2 regions of the Azoarcus sp. DD4 genome follow, and region 2 is predicted to be linked to the other one. Evidence: riboswitches for the same ligand, from Rfam matches in the RefSeq annotation. Region 2 holds a riboswitch; the other holds the start of a gene.
What was found. A riboswitch is a leader RNA that binds a small molecule or an ion and turns the genes downstream of it on or off. The one in region 2 is predicted to bind glycine.
Positions count from the first base shown of each region.

Region 1: linked by a shared signal. The riboswitch ahead of gcvT (glycine cleavage system aminomethyltransferase GcvT) and the one ahead of CJ010_RS06755 (trimeric intracellular cation channel family protein) in region 2 are both predicted to bind glycine.

Region 1 is NZ_CP022958.1:1,657,230-1,666,639, reverse strand. It holds gene CJ010_RS07880 (IS630 family transposase) at 1-32, shown strand, start outside; partial or broken gene CJ010_RS07875 (IS3 family transposase) at 249-1,311, shown strand; rRNA gene rrf (5S ribosomal RNA) at 1,532-1,645, opposite strand; rRNA gene CJ010_RS07865 (23S ribosomal RNA) at 1,763-4,647, opposite strand; tRNA gene CJ010_RS07860 (tRNA-Ala) at 4,926-5,001, opposite strand; tRNA gene CJ010_RS07855 (tRNA-Ile) at 5,028-5,104, opposite strand; rRNA gene CJ010_RS07850 (16S ribosomal RNA) at 5,176-6,711, opposite strand; glycine riboswitch at 7,306-7,398, shown strand; gene gcvT (glycine cleavage system aminomethyltransferase GcvT) at 7,569-8,660, shown strand; gene gcvH (glycine cleavage system protein GcvH) at 8,752-9,138, shown strand; gene gcvP (aminomethyl-transferring glycine dehydrogenase) at 9,212-9,410, shown strand, end outside.
Region 2 is NZ_CP022958.1:1,421,011-1,430,420, reverse strand. It holds gene CJ010_RS06785 (aromatic-ring-hydroxylating dioxygenase subunit beta) at 1-453, shown strand, start outside; gene CJ010_RS06780 (cysteine hydrolase) at 606-1,211, shown strand; gene CJ010_RS06775 (SDR family oxidoreductase) at 1,208-2,017, shown strand; gene CJ010_RS06770 (NAD(P)/FAD-dependent oxidoreductase) at 2,098-3,678, opposite strand; gene CJ010_RS06765 (AraC family transcriptional regulator) at 3,903-4,934, opposite strand; gene aceA (isocitrate lyase) at 5,449-6,762, shown strand; glycine riboswitch at 6,907-7,006, shown strand; gene CJ010_RS06755 (trimeric intracellular cation channel family protein) at 7,277-7,891, shown strand; gene CJ010_RS06750 (DNA topoisomerase IV subunit B) at 7,965-9,410, shown strand, end outside.

The sequences.
Region 1 (9,410 bases), 240 kb from region 2:
GCCAGCCGGAGTGTCAATATGCCCTTGCCTGACATTACTTTTTAGAAAGTTAGTAATATCAACTCTTTAGAGTGAGCCCCCACTTGAATAGGCACCTAAAATGGTGCGCCCCCTTAGACTCACGCAACATCATGGTGCATGAAGTCCTCATCGCTGTCCCGTGCGGGCCTGAATCAATGGTGACCTGCTCCCGGCTTTTCGGACCATCTGAAACTTGAGAGGATGGCTTCCAGGAAGAAGAGGAAGTCATGCGCAAGAGCCGTTTTACCGAAGAACAGATGGTCAAGAGCCTGCGTGAGGCGGATCGCTCGCCAGTCGCGGAGATCTCGAAGAAGCACGGCGTGAGCGAGCAGACGATCTACACCTGGCGCAAGCGCTTCGGCGCCATGAGCGGGGATGAGGTCAAGCGGCTGCGCCAGTTGGAGGCCGAGAATGCGCGGCTCAAGAAGATGCTGGCCGAGCGCGACCTGGAGATCGACGTGATGAAGGAGATCGCGGAAAAAAAAGGTGAGCACCTGCGCCAGGCGTGCGCCCTGATGCGTGTGTCGCGCTCGGCCCTGGCTTATGTGTCCCGACCGGACGAGCGCGATCGCCCGTTGATCGGCGAGATGCGGCGATTGACAGCCCAGTATCCGCGCTACGGCTACCGGCGCATTCGCATCTTCCTGCGCTGTGCCGGCCACCGACTAAGCATCGGTCGTACCTGGCGGCTGTGGAACAAGGCAGGTCTGCAGGTGCCGCGCAAACGCCCGCGTCGCCGGGTGGCCAGCCAGCGCGATCAGGTACAGCGCGCATCGGGGGCGAACGGAATCTGGGCTTACGACGTCGTGTTCGACACCTGCGCCAACGGCCAGCAACTCAAGTGTCTGACGGTCATCGACGAGCACACCCGCGAAGCGCTGGCGATCGATGTCGCCGGCAGCATCCGCTCCGAGCGCGTCATCGAGGTCTTGAGCCGCTTGATCAGTGAGCGCGGCGCGCCGACGGCCGTCCTTGCGCTCGGACAATGGCTCGGAGTTCGTCTCGATTCGGTTGCTCCAATGGGCGACCGATCAAGGCTTGCAGATGGCGCTGTCGCAACCGGGCAAACCCTGGCAGAACGGCACCGACGAGAGCTTCAACGGCAAATTCCGCGACGAGTACCTGTCCATGGAATATTTTCGCAATTGCCTGAAGGCGCGCGTCGTCATCGAGCATTGGCGCCGTCATTACAACGAGGTGCGGCCGCATTCCGCGCTGGGCTACCTGACCCCGGCACAGTACGTTCAGAAGCAGTCAGGCAACGACCACGAGGCCATCCGTCTCACGTAATTCGTGGTCCGAAGAATCGGGGCAGGTCACGTGATGCCATTCGTAGCCAAAGTGCTCCCCACCAAATATTTGGTGGGCGCCACTCTGGGCGATCCCAATCAGAGGCGGAAGACGGTGCTGGGCGGATGCTTACGTCACTTACCGTAGGGTTTGGGGAATTTTTCGATTTTGCAATAAAAAAGCCCGTACAGTAGAACTGTACGGGCTTTTTGATGGGTTAGTCTGACGATGACCTACTTTCACGAGAGCGGATCTCACTATCATCGGCGCGGTCTGGTTTCACGGTCCTGTTCGGGATGGGAAGGGGTGGTACCCAGACGCTATGGTCGTCAGACTTTGACTTGTTGCTCGGCGTTTTTGTCATCCGAGCCAAATTTGGAAGAAGTGTTGGATTGTGTGACTGCGTCGTGTTGTACACGCTTTGACGAGTTTGACGCTATTTTAAGGTTATAGGATCAAGCCTCACGGGCAATTAGTATCGGTTAGCTTAACGCATTACTGCGCTTCCACACCCGACCTATCAACGTGGTGGTCTTCCACGACCCTTCAGGGGGATCGAGTCCCCAGGGAAGTCTCATCTTGAGGCGAGTTTCCCGCTTAGATGCTTTCAGCGGTTATCTCTTCCGCACTTAGCTACCCGGCGATGCGACTGGCGTCACAACCGGTACACCAGAGGTGCGTCCACTCCGGTCCTCTCGTACTAGGAGCAGGTCCCCTCAAACTTCCAGCGCCCACGGCAGATAGGGACCAAACTGTCTCACGACGTTTTAAACCCAGCTCACGTACCACTTTAAATGGCGAACAGCCATACCCTTGGGACCGGCTACAGCCCCAGGATGTGATGAGCCGACATCGAGGTGCCAAACTCCGCCGTCGATGTGAACTCTTGGGCGGAATCAGCCTGTTATCCCCAGAGTACCTTTTATCCGTTGAGCGATGGCCCTTCCATACAGAACCACCGGATCACTATGTCCTGCTTTCGCACCTGCTCGACTTGTCGGTCTCGCAGTCAAGCCTCCTTTTGCCATTGCACTATCAGTACGATGTCCGACCGTACCTAGGAGACCTTCGAACTCCTCCGTTACCTTTTGGGAGGAGACCGCCCCAGTCAAACTGCCTACCATGCACTGTTCCCGACCCGGATTCACGGGCCTGGGTTAGAACCTCAACGACACCAGGGTGGTATTTCAAGGACGGCTCCACGAGAACTAGCGTTCCCGCTTCATAGCCTCCCACCTATCCTACACAAGTCCCGTCAAAGTCCAATGCAAAGCTACAGTAAAGGTTCATGGGGTCTTTCCGTCTAGCCGCGGGGAGATTGCATCTTCACAAACATTTCAACTTCGCTGAGTCTCAGGAGGAGACAGTGTGGCCATCGTTACGCCATTCGTGCAGGTCGGAACTTACCCGACAAGGAATTTCGCTACCTTAGGACCGTTATAGTTACGGCCGCCGTTTACCGGGGCTTCGATCAAGAGCTTGCACCCCATCACTTAACCTTCCGGCACCGGGCAGGCGTCACACCCTATACGTCCACTTTCGTGTTTGCAGAGTGCTGTGTTTTTAATAAACAGTCGCAGCCACCGATTCTCTGCGGCCCCTTCGCCCTTCGGATGTACTCCTACAAGCTAATGGGGCATACCTTCTCCCGAAGTTACGGTATCAATTTGCCGAGTTCCTTCTCCTGAGTTCTCTCAAGCGCCTTGGTATTTTCAACCTGCCCACCTGTGTCGGTTTGCGGTACGGTCGATTCTAGACTGAAGCTTAGAGGCTTTTCCTGGAAGCAGGGTATCAACCACTTCGCGAACAAGTTCGCTCGTCATCACGCCTCAGCTCAGCTCTCCGGATTTGCCTAGAGAGCACGCCTACACGCTTAAACCGGGACGTCCAACACCCGGCCGGCCTAACCTTCTCCGTCCCCCCATCGCATCTAGAACCGGTACAGGAATATTGACCTGTTTCCCATCGACTACGCATTTCTGCCTCGCCTTAGGGGCCGACTCACCCTGCGCCGATGAACGTTGCGCAGGAAACCTTGGGCTTTCGGCGAGGGTGCTTTTCACACCCTTTATCGCTACTCATGTCAGCATTCGCACTTCCGATACCTCCAGCATCCCTTACGAGACACCTTCGCAGGCTTACGGAACGCTCCCCTACCACGTGTCAAAGACACATCCGCAGCTTCGGTTCATGGCTTGAGCCCCGTTACATCTTCCGCGCAGGACGACTCGACTAGTGAGCTATTACGCTTTCTTTAAAGGGTGGCTGCTTCTAAGCCAACCTCCTAGCTGTCTATGCCTTCCCACCTCGTTTGCCACTTAGCCATGCATTTGGGACCTTAGCTGGCGGTCTGGGTTGTTTCCCTCTTGACACCGGACGTTAGCACCCGATGTCTGTCTGCCGTATATCACTTTGCGGTATTCGGAGTTTGCTATCGCGGGGTAGATCGCAGTGACCCCCCCAACGATTACAGTGCTCTACCCCCGCAAGTGTCCGTACGACGCACTACCTAAATAGTTTTCGGGGAGAACCAGCTATTTCCGGATTTGTTTAGCCTTTCACCCCTATCCACAGCTCATCCCCTAGTTTTTCAACACTAGTGGGTTCGGACCTCCAGTGCGTGTTACCGCACCTTCATCCTGGCCATGGATAGATCATCCGGTTTCGGGTCTACGCCCAGAGACTAAATCGCCCTTATCAGACTCGCTTTCGCTACGCCTCCCCTATTCGGTTAAGCTCGCCACTGAACGTAAGTCGCTGACCCATTATACAAAAGGTACGCAGTCACCCCTTACGAGGCTCCCACTGTTTGTATGCATGCGGTTTCAGGATCTATTTCACTCCCCTCCCGGGGTTCTTTTCGCCTTTCCCTCACGGTACTGGTTCACTATCGGTCGATCACGAGTATTTAGCCTTGGAGGATGGTCCCCCCATCTTCAGACAGGATTACACGTGTCCCGCCCTACTTGTCGCACGCTCAGACCCGCCACCGGCTTTTCGCATACGGGACTATCACCCTGTATCGTCGGACTTTCCAGACCGTTTTGCTAAGCTGATGGTTTAGTCGTGCAGGCTATTCCCCGTTCGCTCGCCACTACTTGGGGAATCTCGGTTGATTTCTTTTCCTACGGCTACTTAGATGTTTCAGTTCGCCGCGTTCGCCTCCACGTACCTATGTATTCAGTACGGGATACTGCTTGCGCAGTGGGTTTCCCCATTCGGATATCGGGGGATCAAAGCTCCATTGCCAGCTCCCCCCCGCTTTTCGCAGGCTTGCACGTCCTTCATCGCCTGTGATCGCCAAGGCATCCACCACATGCACTTAGTCGCTTGATCCTATAACCTTAGATCCTCTCGCGCGTTCTCACGCACTGAAGATCCGGCTACAGGTCGAACTCGTTTGTGCGATCCGCCACTGTGCTGACTACGCAGTGTCGGATCAATGCAATCACACAACCCGTGCAACACACCTAGATGTGCTGCACTAACTTCTTCCAATTTGTTAAAGAGCGAACCTCTGGCACGATGACCAAGAAGTCAGGCATGAGCACTTGCATACGCATGACTGACGTCTCGACATGTCGAACAACCGAGCAGCGCGGGCGCTGCGGCACTGGTGGAGCTGGTCGGGATCGAACCGACGACCCTCGGCTTGCAAAGCCGATGCTCTCCCAGCTGAGCTACAGCCCCATTCTGACTTCGAGCACCTAAAAGACTGGTGGGTCTGGTTGGGTTCGAACCAACGACCCCCGCCTTATCAAGACGGTGCTCTAACCAGCTGAGCTACAGACCCTCGACATCGAGGCTCTTCGCCTGAACAACCGATAAGTTGTGGATACTTGGCCGTTAGCGGCTTTTCTCTTGAAAGGAGGTGATCCAGCCGCACCTTCCGATACGGCTACCTTGTTACGACTTCACCCCAGTCATGAATCTCACCGTGGTAAGCGCCCTCCCGAAGGTTAAGCTACCTACTTCTGGTGAAACCCACTCCCATGGTGTGACGGGCGGTGTGTACAAGACCCGGGAACGTATTCACCGCAGCATGCTGATCTGCGATTACTAGCGATTCCGACTTCACGCAGTCGAGTTGCAGACTACGATCCGGACTACGATCGGCTTTAAGGGATTAGCTCCACCTCGCGGCTTGGCAACCCTCTGTACCGACCATTGTATGACGTGTGAAGCCCTACCCATAAGGGCCATGAGGACTTGACGTCATCCCCACCTTCCTCCGGTTTGTCACCGGCAGTCTCATTAAAGTGCCCAACTGAATGATGGCAATTAATGACAAGGGTTGCGCTCGTTGCGGGACTTAACCCAACATCTCACGACACGAGCTGACGACAGCCATGCAGCACCTGTGTCCTGGTTCCCGAAGGCACTCTCGCCTCTCAGCAAGATTCCAGGCATGTCAAGGGTAGGTAAGGTTTTTCGCGTTGCATCGAATTAATCCACATCATCCACCGCTTGTGCGGGTCCCCGTCAATTCCTTTGAGTTTTAACCTTGCGGCCGTACTCCCCAGGCGGTCAACTTCACGCGTTAGCTGCGTTACTCACAGAGTTACCTCTACGAACAACTAGTTGACATCGTTTAGGGCGTGGACTACCAGGGTATCTAATCCTGTTTGCTCCCCACGCTTTCGTGCATGAGCGTCAGTACAGGCCCAGGGGGCTGCCTTCGCCATCGGTGTTCCTCCACATCTCTACGCATTTCACTGCTACACGTGGAATTCCACCCCCCTCTGCCGTACTCTAGCCTTGCAGTCACAAGCGCAGTTCCCAGGTTAAGCCCGGGGATTTCACACCTGTCTTACAAAACCGCCTGCGCACGCTTTACGCCCAGTAATTCCGATTAACGCTCGCACCCTACGTATTACCGCGGCTGCTGGCACGTAGTTAGCCGGTGCTTCTTCTTACGGTACCGTCATCCACGCGGGATATTAGCCCGCGCGATTTCTTTCCGTCCGAAAGAGCTTTACAACCCGAAGGCCTTCTTCACTCACGCGGCATGGCTGGATCAGGCTTTCGCCCATTGTCCAAAATTCCCCACTGCTGCCTCCCGTAGGAGTCTGGGCCGTGTCTCAGTCCCAGTGTGGCGGATCATCCTCTCAGACCCGCTACAGATCGTCGCCTTGGTGAGCCTTTACCTCACCAACTAGCTAATCTGACATCGGCCGCTCCAATCACGTGAGGTCTTGCGATCCCCCACTTTCCCCCTCAGGGCGTATGCGGTATTAGCTACGCTTTCGCGTAGTTATCCCCCATGACTGGGCACGTTCCGATGCATTACTCACCCGTTCGCCACTCGCCGGCGGGCCGAAGCCCCCGCTGCCGTTCGACTTGCATGTGTAAAGCATGCCGCCAGCGTTCAATCTGAGCCAGGATCAAACTCTTAAGTTCAATCCATACAAAGCACTCAAAGTCACTTACTGACATGAGCACCTAATCATTGCGAAACTAAACCGCCGAAGCGGCTTCGCCACAACAACCAAGCACCCACACTTATCGGTTGTTCAATTTTTTAAAGAGCGCTGCATTCGCTGCAGCAGAGAAGCGAGATTATGTAGCACTTGCTTCGCTTCGTCAACCCCCGCCGCAACCTTTTTAAAACCGATCACGCCGAGACAAACTCGCAAAACCACCTCGCAAAACCCCTTCACCACCGCAAAAAAACACAGACAGTCGCGAAGAGCCGCGCAGTATATACATCACTCAAGAAACATCAAGGGCAAAGTGAAGGAGCGCTACTGAAATGGCAGCTGAACAGCCAACGGACGTATTTCCTCACCTATATAGATGGAGAACGCCACGCTCCATCGGCTCCACCCTTTCAGGTTCAATGGGTCGGCGAACACTCAGTAAGCCATACCGCCTAGAGGACCGGAGGCCATTCAATGCAGGTATCACAACACGAAACACGCGCGTGTATTCTAGGCCACCCGGTACCGGCGTCATTTCATATTGCCGCGCGTCACCTTGCGGTGATATCTTCCGACAAGTCGCGCGGGAGAGAACTTGGCTGATTGGCCGAGTCGCCGAAGGCGTAACCCCCAGGAATCGCTCAGGCAACAGGGACCGCCGACACGTATCGAAAGTCTGGAGAGCGATGCGGGAGCATGAATATGGCTCTGGCGCATCCACCGAAGGGGCACCCGGTGTAATTGCCGGAATCTCTCAGGTACAAGGGACAGATGGGGCGAACTGGCGTAAGCCGGCTTCGCCCTTTTTTGTTTCCCGAACATCGAGAGGACATACCCATGGACACGCCCGCAAAACGTACGCCGCTACACGCCTGCCACCTTACCGCCAACGCCCGCATGGTCGACTTTGCCGGCTGGGACATGCCGGTAAACTACGGCTCGCAGATCGAAGAACATCACTCGGTGCGCCGCGACGCAGGCATGTTCGACGTTTCTCACATGCTTGCCCTAGACTTGGTTGGCCCCGATGCCACGGCCTGGCTACGAAACTTGCTCGCCAACGACGTTGCAAAGCTGCGCACGCCAGGCAAGGCGCTGTACGCCTGCATGCTCAACGCCGAAGGCGGAGTCATCGACGACCTGATCGTCTATCGGCTTGCCGACGACGACTATCGGGTTGTGGTAAACGCCGGTACCGCCGACAAGGATCTCGCCTGGATGCGTCATCGGATCGCACAGACCGGCGCAAACCTGACCCTGACCTCCCGCCGGGATCTCGCGATGATCGCCGTTCAGGGCCCCAACGCCCTCAGCCGCTTCTGGACCGCACTTCCCGAATTCCGCCCCGCTGGCGAATCGCTGCAGGCCTTCGTCGGCATCCGAATTGGCGACACTTTCATCGGGCGTACCGGCTACACGGGTGAAGACGGATTCGAGATTGCTGTGCCGGCTCCCCTGGCCGAGGCGACATGGTCCAAGCTGCTGGCTGCGGGCGTCCGCCCTTGCGGCCTAGGGGCGCGCGACACGCTGCGCCTGGAAGCGGGCATGAACCTCTACGGTCAGGACATGGATGAGACCGTTTCACCCCTGGACTCCGGGCTGGCTTGGACAGTCGACCTCAAGGATGGCGAGCGCGACTTCGTCGGCAAGCCGGCCTTGCTCGCCAACCCGGCACGCCAGCAGTTGACCGGATTGATCCTTGAAGACAAGGGCGTGCTGCGCGCACACATGAAGGTATTCACCCCGGATGGCGAGGGCGAAACCACCAGTGGCAGCTTCTCGCCCACGCTCGAGCGCTCCATCGCCTTCGCACGTATTCCCCTAGCCGTTGCGCCCGACACGACCGTCGAAGTCGATATTCGCGGCAAACGTCTGAAAGCGCGGACCGTAAAGCTTCCTTTCGTCCGCAAGGGTACGCCGCTGATCTGAGGCGCGGGTCACCCGGGCCCGATATCGCCCCTCCTTCTTCCGCCTTCAAACACGTCCTCACTAACCATTTAGCCCACCTCCGGAGCCCACGATGAGCAACATCCCGGCAGAACTGAAGTACACCAAGTCCCATGAATGGGTCCGCGCCGAAGCGGACGGCACCGTGACAGTGGGCGTTACCGACCACGCTCAGGAAGCCTTGGGCGACGTTGTTTTCCTTGAATTGCCGGAAGTCGGCCGCAAGCTCGCCGCCGGCGAGGCCTGCGCGGTGATCGAGTCTGTCAAGGCAGCCTCCGACATCTACGCACCGGTTGCCGGCGAAATCATCGCCACCAACGACGACACCGCTGACTCGCCCGAGACGGTGAATGCGGATGCCTATGCCGCCTGGCTGTTCAAGATCAAGCCCGACAACATTTCCGATGTCGCCGGCCTGCTCGACGCCGCCGGCTACGCCGCGGAAGTTGCTGCCGCCTGAGTTACGCCCACTCCGCTTCGGACCCTCCACCCGTTAGCCGGCGGAGGGTCGTCCTGCCTGACCGAGCACCACGATGCCCCAGACGCCGCTTTCCGCCCCGCTTGTCCAACTCGAACAACGGGATGCCTTCCTCCATCGCCACCTCGGCCCCAACCCCGATGAGATCGCGCAGATGTGCGCAGCCATCGGCGTTCCGGACCTCGACAGCCTGATCGCACAAACCGTACCTTCCGCGATCCGGCTGGCAGCACCGCTGCCGCTCGAAGGGCCAC
Region 2 (9,410 bases):
GAGCAGTTCCTCTTCCACGAAGCCCGCCTGCTCGACGAGCGCCGCTTCGCCGAATGGCTCGCTCTATGGACCGAGGACGGCCGCTACTGGGTGCCGCGCTTCCACGACCAGGCCAACCCCTTCGAGCAGATCTCGCTGTTCTGGGAAGACAAGATGCTGCGCGAGGTGCGCGTGCGCCGCGTCGAGAACGCCCGCAACTGGTCGCAGCAGCCGCTCACCCGCAGCGCCCACCTCGTCGGCAACATCACCATCGAGGGCCTGGACGCTGCCGGCCACCTGATCGTGCGCTCCACGCTGCAGCTCACCGAATGGCGCATCGACCAGCGCCAGCTCGCCGGCGCCGTGTTCCACAAGCTGGCGGCCACCGAGGACGGCAGCTGGAAGATCGTGCTCAAGCGGGTGAACCTGGTGAACTGCGACGACGTGTTCGCCAACCTGGAGGTGTTCATCTAGATGCGCGCGTCCGCACGGCCGCCCGAAGGAAAGCGCGCCCCTCCCCTGGGGAGGGTGAAGCAGGGGTTTCGCGGAGCCCCGCTCCGCGCCTGCGTAACGAGCCGGCTGTGCAAAGCCGACGCTCCGGTGCGCCTGGACGGGAGGGCAGAAAAATGACAACGCCGGTTGTCCTCGCCCTGCACTACCAGAACGACCAGCTGCACCCCGAGGGCCGCATCCGTGTGGGCCTCGCCGAGGACGACCCGGCGCGCGCCCGCCTGATCGCCGCCGCCGGGCGGCTGCTGGCGGGCGCCCGCGCACGCGGCTGGCCCGTCATCCACGTGCGCATGGCCTTCCGCCCCGACTACGCCGACCTCGCCCGCAACACGCCGATCTTCCGCAAGACGGCGGAGATCGGCGCGGTGCGCGACGGTCACTGGGGTTCCGAATTCTTTTCCGAGCTCGCGCCGCTGGACAGCCCGCGCGAGTTCGCCTTCAAGCACAACCGCATCAGCGCCTTCTACGGCACCGAACTGGAAGCGCTGCTTCGCCTGCTCGACGCAAAGCAGCTGGTGATCGCCGGCATCGCCACCCACTCGGTGGTGGAGAGCACGGTGCGCGACGCCGCCGACCGCGGCTACGAAGTCACCGTCGCCGCCGATGCCTGCGCCGCCGCTGGCACCGCCCACGACAACGCGCTCGCCAGCATGCGGCTGATCGCCGAGGTCGGCGACGTCGACAGCGCCTTCGCCACCCTCGCCCCCAAAGGAAACGCATGAGCACTACCGAAACCCCGCGCCTGGCCGGCAAGGTCGCCATCGTCACCGGCGCCACCCAGGGCCTGGGCGCCGACATCGCCCGCGTGCTGACCGGCTCCGGCGCCACCGTGTACATCGTCGGCCGCGGCCGCGAAGCCGGCGAGGCGGTCGCCGCCGGCATCGGCAGCCAGGCCCGCTACCTGGAAGCCGACATCACCGACGATGCCGCCATCGAGCGCTGCATCCGCACGGTGATCGACGACTGCGGCCGTTTGGATTTGCTGGTGAACAACGCCTGCAGCTACAACGACCGCGGCCTGGCTTCATCGCGGGCCGAATGGCTGGCGACGCTGAATGTGAACCTGGTGTCCGGCGCGATCTTCACGCAGAAAGCCGCCGAGGTGATGCGGCCCGGCAGCGTGGTGATCAACCTCGGCAGCACCGGCGGCAAGTTCGGCGCCGACGGCCGTGCGGTCTATCCCGCCTCCAAGGCGGCGATCATCCAGATCACCAAGAACTTCGCGGTCAGCCTGGCGCCGCTGGGCATCCGCGTGGTGTCGGTGTCGCCGGCGTGGACCTGGTCGCCCTCGGTGGAGAGCATGACTGGCGGCGACATCGCCAAGGCCGACGCGGTCGGCGCCCACTTCCATCCGCTCGGCCGCATCGGCCGCGGCGAGGAAGTCGGCCGCGCCATCGCCTTTGCCGCGAGCTCGGATGCGTCGTGGATCACCGGCATCGACATTCCGGTGGACGGCGGCTTCTCCATCCTGGGGCCGGACCAGGGACGGTCGCCGCGGGAGTGGTTTGCGCGGCTGCAGCCCACCTGAATATCACCTCCCCCGAAACAGAAACGGCCGATCCGGACATCCCGGATCGGCCGTTTCACGCGTGACGCGCTGACCTCGGCTCAAGCTTTCGCCAACGCATTCGCCACATGAAACCCCGACGCGCCCGACAACCCCGGTCCCGGATGCGTCGAGGCACCGATGTGGTACAGCCCTTTCACCGGCGTGGCGTGGTTCTTCACCCCGCGCAGCGGCCGCCAGAACAGGTACTGGTCGATCGCGCATTCCCCCGAGTACGGGTCACCACCCACCAGGTTGATGTTGAGCCGCTCCAGGTCCGCCGGCGAGATCACCTTGCGGCCGATGATGCTGGCCTTGAGATTCGGCACATGCGCGGCGATCCGCTCGATCGCGCGGTCGGCGTAGCGCTCGCGCACCTCTTCCGTCCAGCTGCCGTCGGCCGGCGCGGCGATTTCGCCGGCGGCGTCGCCGCGCACGGTGCGCGGGCATTCCGGCAGCTGCACCCACATCACCCAGCCTCCGGCCGGCGCGCGTGAGGGATCGACCGCGCAGGGCTGGGCCACGCAGATGGTGCCTTCGGCCGGCAGCAGGCCGCGCTCGGCCTCGTTCACCGCGCGCGACACGCCGTCCAGGCCGCTGGTCAGGTGCAGGTAGATCACCTCGCGCAGCTTCGGGTCTGCCCATTGTGGCGGCTCGGACAGCGCCAGGTGGATCTGCATGTTGCCCTTGCCGTAGCGGTACTGCGCGGCCTGGCTGCGCAGCGGTTCCGGACTGTGGGCGGCGGGCAGCAGGCGGCCGTAGAGCTGAGTAGGGGTGACGTTGCAGATCACTTGCTTCGCCTCGAACACCCGGCCGTCGCCGGTGCGCACGCCGCGCGCCTTGCCGCCTTCGACCAGAATCTCGGCAACGTCGGCACCAGTCTCGAAGCGCCCGCCGGCGGCTTCCACCACCGCGCGGAAGGCATCCACGGTGCGCGCATTGCCGCCCTTCACCAGCGGCAGGCCGACGGCTTCCAGCGTGAAGGCGATCACCTGCGCCATCAGCGCCGACATCGCGCTTTCCGGGCCGAGGCCGGTGTGCAGCACCCAGGGCGCGAGCATCGCCCGGACGAGGTCGGACTTGAGGTTGGTCTCCATCCATGCGCGGCAGCTCTGCATCGCCGGGCCGAAGAAACCGACCGTGTCGTGCGTGCCCTGCTTCCACAACCGGCCGAGCATGGTCTTGGCGACGCCGACGCTCCATAGCTCGTTGCCGAGCAGCGCAAAGATCAGCTGGGCGTTCTGCTCAACGAAGGCCATGCCTGCGCCGTAGGCATCGCCATCGCCGGGGGCGAGCGCGTTCATCATCGCGATGTTGGCGGCGCGGTCGCGGCCGAGGATCAGCGAACGGCCGTCGGGCAGCAGCACGCCGGTGGGGGTGGCGTTGTTACCGTAGTCCAGCCCGTTGGCGTGCAGCGCGTCCTTGAGCTCGGCGTAACCGGGCGAGGTGACGAACAAGGGATGCGCGGTCGACATCGTGTCGTGCAGATAGCCGGGCGCAGTGAGTTCCTCGCTGCGGATGCAGCCGCCGAGCACCGCCTCGCGCTCCAGCACCAGCACCTTCTTGCCGCGTTTGGACATCACGCCGGCACACACCAACGAGTTGATGCCGCTGCCGACGATGATAGCGTCGTAGCTGCTCATCGCGCGCCTCCTTGGAACCGGACGGCGGACTTCGCGGGTTGTGCAGGGGCATGGGTGCTCATGGCAATCGGCTCCGGGACTGGAAAGAAATGAAGCCCAGCGTGCCGCCGGTGCCCCGGCCGCGCTAGCCGAATCGCGCAGCGCCTTATCCGCTTTGAGCAGCTTTGCGAACGGCCGTCCCGGTGCGACCCATACATGTGCAAAGCGCGCCGCCGCAGCTCGCGTCAGTGGCGCAACATGCAGGTATCGCGGGGCAGCTCGCCGAAACGCTCTCGGTAGTAGGCGGAGAAACGGCCGAGATGGCCGAAACCGTACTCGAGCGCCACCTCGGTGACGCTGACCAGCGGATCGGACACGAGGCGCGCGCGCGCCGCATCCAGCCGCACGTTGCGCAACAGCACCATGGGCGCGACACCGCGGTAGCGATGACAGAGGATATTGAGCGTGCGCGCGCTCACCCCGGCCGCCTTGGCCAGATCGGCCAGCGAAATCGGCGCAAACAGCCGGCTGCGCATGTAGTCCTCGACCGCGTCGAGCTTGCGCCCCGCCAGTCGCTCCGAGGATGACAGCGCGATCGCCTCTTCCTCGTCGCCGCGCAGATCGCGCGCCAGTGCGCTCGGCTGGTGCGCCAGCAGGAAGAGCGCCACCGTCTGTTCGAACTGGTTGAGCCAGCCTGGATGGATGCCGGCCTCGCCCGGCATCGGCAGCAAGTTCAACAATTGCTGGACCAGCGCCCGCCATTGCTGATTCAGCGCCGGCTCCAGCACGAAGGCCGATTCCAGCCCGACGCCGCAATCGGGCGCGTTGTCCGGGCAATGGCTGCGCGTACAGGTGTGACAGGAAACCTGACGCACCAGCTCGTAAGGCACCTTGAGGATCAGCTGCTCGCAGCCCGGCTGCCAGACCAGGCGGATGTGCCGGCGCGGCGCGACCACCGCGGCCTCGCCCTGCGCCACGGTGATGCGCACACCGTCGCATTCGATTTCGGCCGCACCACGAAGGGGCATCTGCACCAGGGCGAAGTCCTTGAACGGCTCCGGCCGCACTTCGACCTCGGCGCCATAGCGCAGCGCGAGAAAGCTCATGCGATTGACGTCGGCGCGGAACAACGCGGTGTCGACATTGCCGCGGCGCCAGTCGAGATCGTGCCCGCACAACTCTCGGCTGAGCTGCGTGTGGGACGCAACAGCAGAGCGGGACTGGAAGACACAATTCCGATAGACCTTGGTCAGGTCCAGATTCGCCGATGGACTCATGGTTTGCCGCCTCTCCGTGGCCTGCTCTTCCCTGCGTCGGGCCGGCTTGCACCCGGCCTCGCGGAAAAGCATCGCTTATTTGTTTATAAGTAAAAATTACACTCCTATCGTGCTGCTGGGCAATCCATTTTCAGCAATGGAGTCCGCGTGAGCCGATCTCACCCCGTGGGTAGCAAACATCGGACCATGCCGGTGCAAGGTCCGTCCGGCGACAAGCGCTCGCGAACCGGATGTGCATCGCAGCAGCAGAAAACCTCGATCTCGTTTCACAACGTTGATTTAGATTTCACATATCGGAACGAATTTTTTAATACGCTGATTTTAATTGATAAAATTTTTTCTTATATCTTATATAAGACATATTGCTGCTACGCGGAATGCTCCCTATACTGCCCTTCAACCGACGCAGCTTTCTCCCTCGAAGCGATGTCGGCAGAGCAGTCGAAAACGCCGGGGCTCACCACCCGGCAAACATGGTTGCCCCCTTCTTCGCCAACACTGACAAGGATCCATCATGACCCTGACCCGCGAACAGCAAATTGCCGCCCTGGAAAAAGATTGGGCTGAGAATCCCCGTTGGAAAGGCATCAAGCGTGGCTACAGCGCCGCCGACGTGGTGCGCCTGCGTGGCTCCCTGCCGATCGAATACACCCTGGCCAAGCGCGGCGCCGAAACCCTGTGGGCCAAGGTCAATGGCGGCGCCAAGAAGGGTTACGTGAATGCCTTCGGCGCGATCACCGCCGGTCAGGCGATGCAGCAGGCCAAGGCCGGCCTGGAAGCCGTGTATCTGTCCGGCTGGCAGGTCGCCGCCGACGGCAACACCTCCGAAACCATGTACCCGGACCAGTCGCTGTACGCCTACGACTCGGTGCCGACCATGGTTCGCCGCATCAACAACACCTTCAAGCGCGCCGACGAAATCCAGTGGTCGCGCGGCATCGAGCCGGGCTCCAAGGAATTCATCGACTACTTCCTGCCGATCGTGGCGGATGCTGAAGCCGGTTTCGGCGGCGTGCTCAACGCCTTCGAACTGATGAAGAACATGATCGCCGCCGGCGCCGCCGGGGTGCACTTCGAAGACCAGCTGGCCGCCGTGAAGAAGTGTGGCCACATGGGCGGCAAGGTGCTGGTGCCGACCCAGGAAGCGATCGAGAAGCTGATCTCGGCCCGTTTCGCCGCCGACGTGATGGGTGTCTCCACCCTGATCCTGGCCCGTACCGACGCGGAAGCCGCCAACCTGATCACCTCCGACCACGACGCCAACGACAAGCCCTTCCTGACCGGCGAGCGCACCCAAGAAGGCTTCTACCGCGTCAAGAACGGTCTGGAGCAGGCCATCTCCCGCGGTGTCGCCTACGCTCCGTACGCCGACCTGGTGTGGTGCGAAACCGGCACGCCGGACCTCGGCTTCGCCCGTGAATTCGCGCAGGCCGTGCATGCCGCCTGCCCGGGCAAGCTGCTGTCGTACAACTGCTCGCCGTCCTTCAACTGGAAGAAGAACCTGGACGACGCCACCATCGCCAAGTTCCAGGAAGAGCTGTCGGCGCTGGGCTACAAGTACCAGTTCATCACCCTGGCCGGCATCCACGTCAATTGGTTCAACACCTTCAAGTTCGCCCACGCCTACGCCCGCGGCGAAGGCATGAAGCACTACGTGGAAATGGTGCAGGAGCCGGAATTCGCCGCTCGCGAACAGGGCTACACCTTCGTGTCGCACCAGCAGGAAGTGGGCGCCGGTTACTTCGACGACGTCACCACCGTGATCCAGGGCGGCTCCTCCTCGGTGAAGGCGCTGACCGGTTCGACCGAAGAAGAGCAGTTCCACTAAGCATCAGTTTGCGGCAATCGGAGCGCCTCCCCGCGCTCCAGTTCCTTCGGGCCCCCGCCTTCACCGGCGGGGGCCTTTTTTGTGCACGCCGCCCCGCCGCGGGCACCACCGGTTTGACCACGTCGGCGTGTCGCCGGATAATCGAGCCTTCTCGCGGGAGAGCGAGGTCGTCCGGGCAGCCGGACCCTCCGCCGAAGGCGCAAACTCCCATAATCGCTCAGGCACACCGAACCGCGGGAAACGTTCGCCGACTGGAGAGCGATCGACCGCCGGCACAGCCGGCGCAAGCGATCCACCGAAGGGGCAGGCGCCGCAAGGGCGCCGAAACTCTCAGGTAGAAGGACAGGGGGAGAGGCAGCGCAAGGCACACGGCTCACCGCAACGGCGGCGCGCCCACCCTGCGCGCGCACCCACCCCAGGACGATCGCCCGATGATGCCCTTCTCCAGCCGCCCCGCCGGCCCCTCCTCCTTTGTTTCGCGCACTTGCGCCCACGTCGCGAGCGGAGGTGCGCCGTGCTGACCACCATCTACCTCATCGCCATCACCGCCGAGGCCATGTCCGGCGCGCTCGCGGCCGGCCGCCGCAACATGGACATCTTCGGCGTCGCGGTCATCGCCTTCGTCACCGCGCTCGGCGGCGGCACCATCCGCGACATGATCCTCGGCCATTTCCCCATCGGCTGGACCCAGCACCCGCAGTACGTCTATCTGGTGATCTCCGCCGGCCTGCTCACCACGCTGGTAGCGCGCTACATGCACCATCTCAAGACGGTGTTCCTGGTGCTGGACGCGATGGGTCTGATCGCCTTCTCGCTGATCGGCTGCGGCGTCGCGCTCGGCATGGACTATCCCACCCCGGTGGTGATCATGTCCGGCATGATCACCGGCATCTTCGGCGGCATCCTGCGCGATGTGCTGTGCAACCAGGTGCCGGTGGTGTTCCGCCACGAGCTCTACGCCAGCGTCTCGCTCGCGGTGTGTGCGCTTTACCTGTCGCTGCACCACTTCGGCGTGCCCGAGCAGATCAATATTGCGGCGAGCTTCGCCGCCGGCCTCACGCTACGGCTGCTGGCGATCTGGCGCGGCTGGAAGCTGCCGACCTTCTCCTACCGCGAGCGCTGGGAGTAAGAAGTTCGCCCGTCAGGGGGCGTGCGCCTGCTATCCTTGCGCCCGATCCGCATCCGCTAGTGGCGACCCAGGCATGACAAGCAAGCAATACGACGAATCCTCTTTCCGCGTCCTCAAGGGGCTGGAACCGGTGCGCGAGCGCCCCGGCATGTACACCCGTACCGACTCCCCGGCGCACATCATCCAGGAAGTCATCGACAACGCCGCCGACGAGGCGCTCGGCGGCTTCGCGAAGAAGATCCACGTCACCCTGCACCTCGACGGCTCTGTCACCGTGGCCGACGACGGCCGCGGCATCCCGGTCGGGCTGCATCCCGAGGAAGGCGTGCCGGTGGTAGTGCTGGCCTACACCCGGCTGCACGCCGGCGGCAAGTTCGACAAGCGCGAGGGCAACAGCGCCTACGCCTTCTCCGGCGGTCTGCACGGCGTCGGCGTGGCGGTGACCAACGCGCTGTCCACGCGGGTGGAGGTGGAGGTCAAGCGCGACGGCAAGCTGCACCGCATCGACTTCAGCGACGGCGGCGAGAACATCGGCCAGGTGCGCATCGAAGGCGAATGCGGCCGCCAGACCGGCACCCGGGTGCGCGTCTGGCCCGACCCGAAGTACTTCGAAGCGCCGCGGGTGCCGATGAACGAGCTCGAACGCCTGCTGCGCAGCAAGGCGGTGCTGCTTTCCGGCGTCGCCGTGCGGCTGGACATCGAGCAGGCCAATGGCCCGGTGCTGACCAAGACCTGGTCCTACCCGGAAGGCCTCGCCGGCTACCTCAAGGAACTGGCCGGTGACACCGAGCCAGTGGCACCGATCTTCACCGCCGAGAAGTACGCCGGCAAGGACGACGCCAGCTTCGCCCCCGGCGAAGGCGCGGCCTGGGCGCTGGCCTGGTTCGAATCGGCGGTGCCGAGCGAGTCCTATGTGAACCTGATTCCCACGGTGAATGGCGGCACCCACGAATCCGGCCTGCGCGCCGGCGTGTTCGAGGCGGTGAAGTCCTTCATCGAGCACCACACGCTGCTGCCGCGCGGCGTCAAGCTGCAGCAGGAAGACGTCTGCGGCCGCATGAGCTTCGTGCTCTCCGCCCGCCTGCTCGACCCCCAGTTCCAGGGCCAGGTGAAGGAAAAACTGAACTCGCGCGAAGCGGTCAAGCTGGTCTCCAGCCAGCTGCGCGACCCCTTCGAGATCTGGCTGAACAACCACGTCGACGCCGGCAAGGCGATCGCCGAGCTGTCGATCAAGCAGGCGCTGGCGCGGCAGAAGAGCGCGCAGAAGGTCGAGAAGAAGAAAACCTCCGGCGTCGCGGTGCTGCCGGGCAAGCTGTCCGACTGCGAATCCGAGGACATCGCCGAAAACGAGCTCTTCCTGGTCGAGGGCGACTCCGCCGGCGGCTCGGCGAAGATGGCGCGCAACAAGGAAACCCAGGCTATCCTGCCGCTGCGCGGCAAGGTGCAGAACGCCTGGGAGATCGACCCCGACCGCCTGCTCGCCAACGCCGAGATCCACGACATCGCGGTGGCGCTCGGC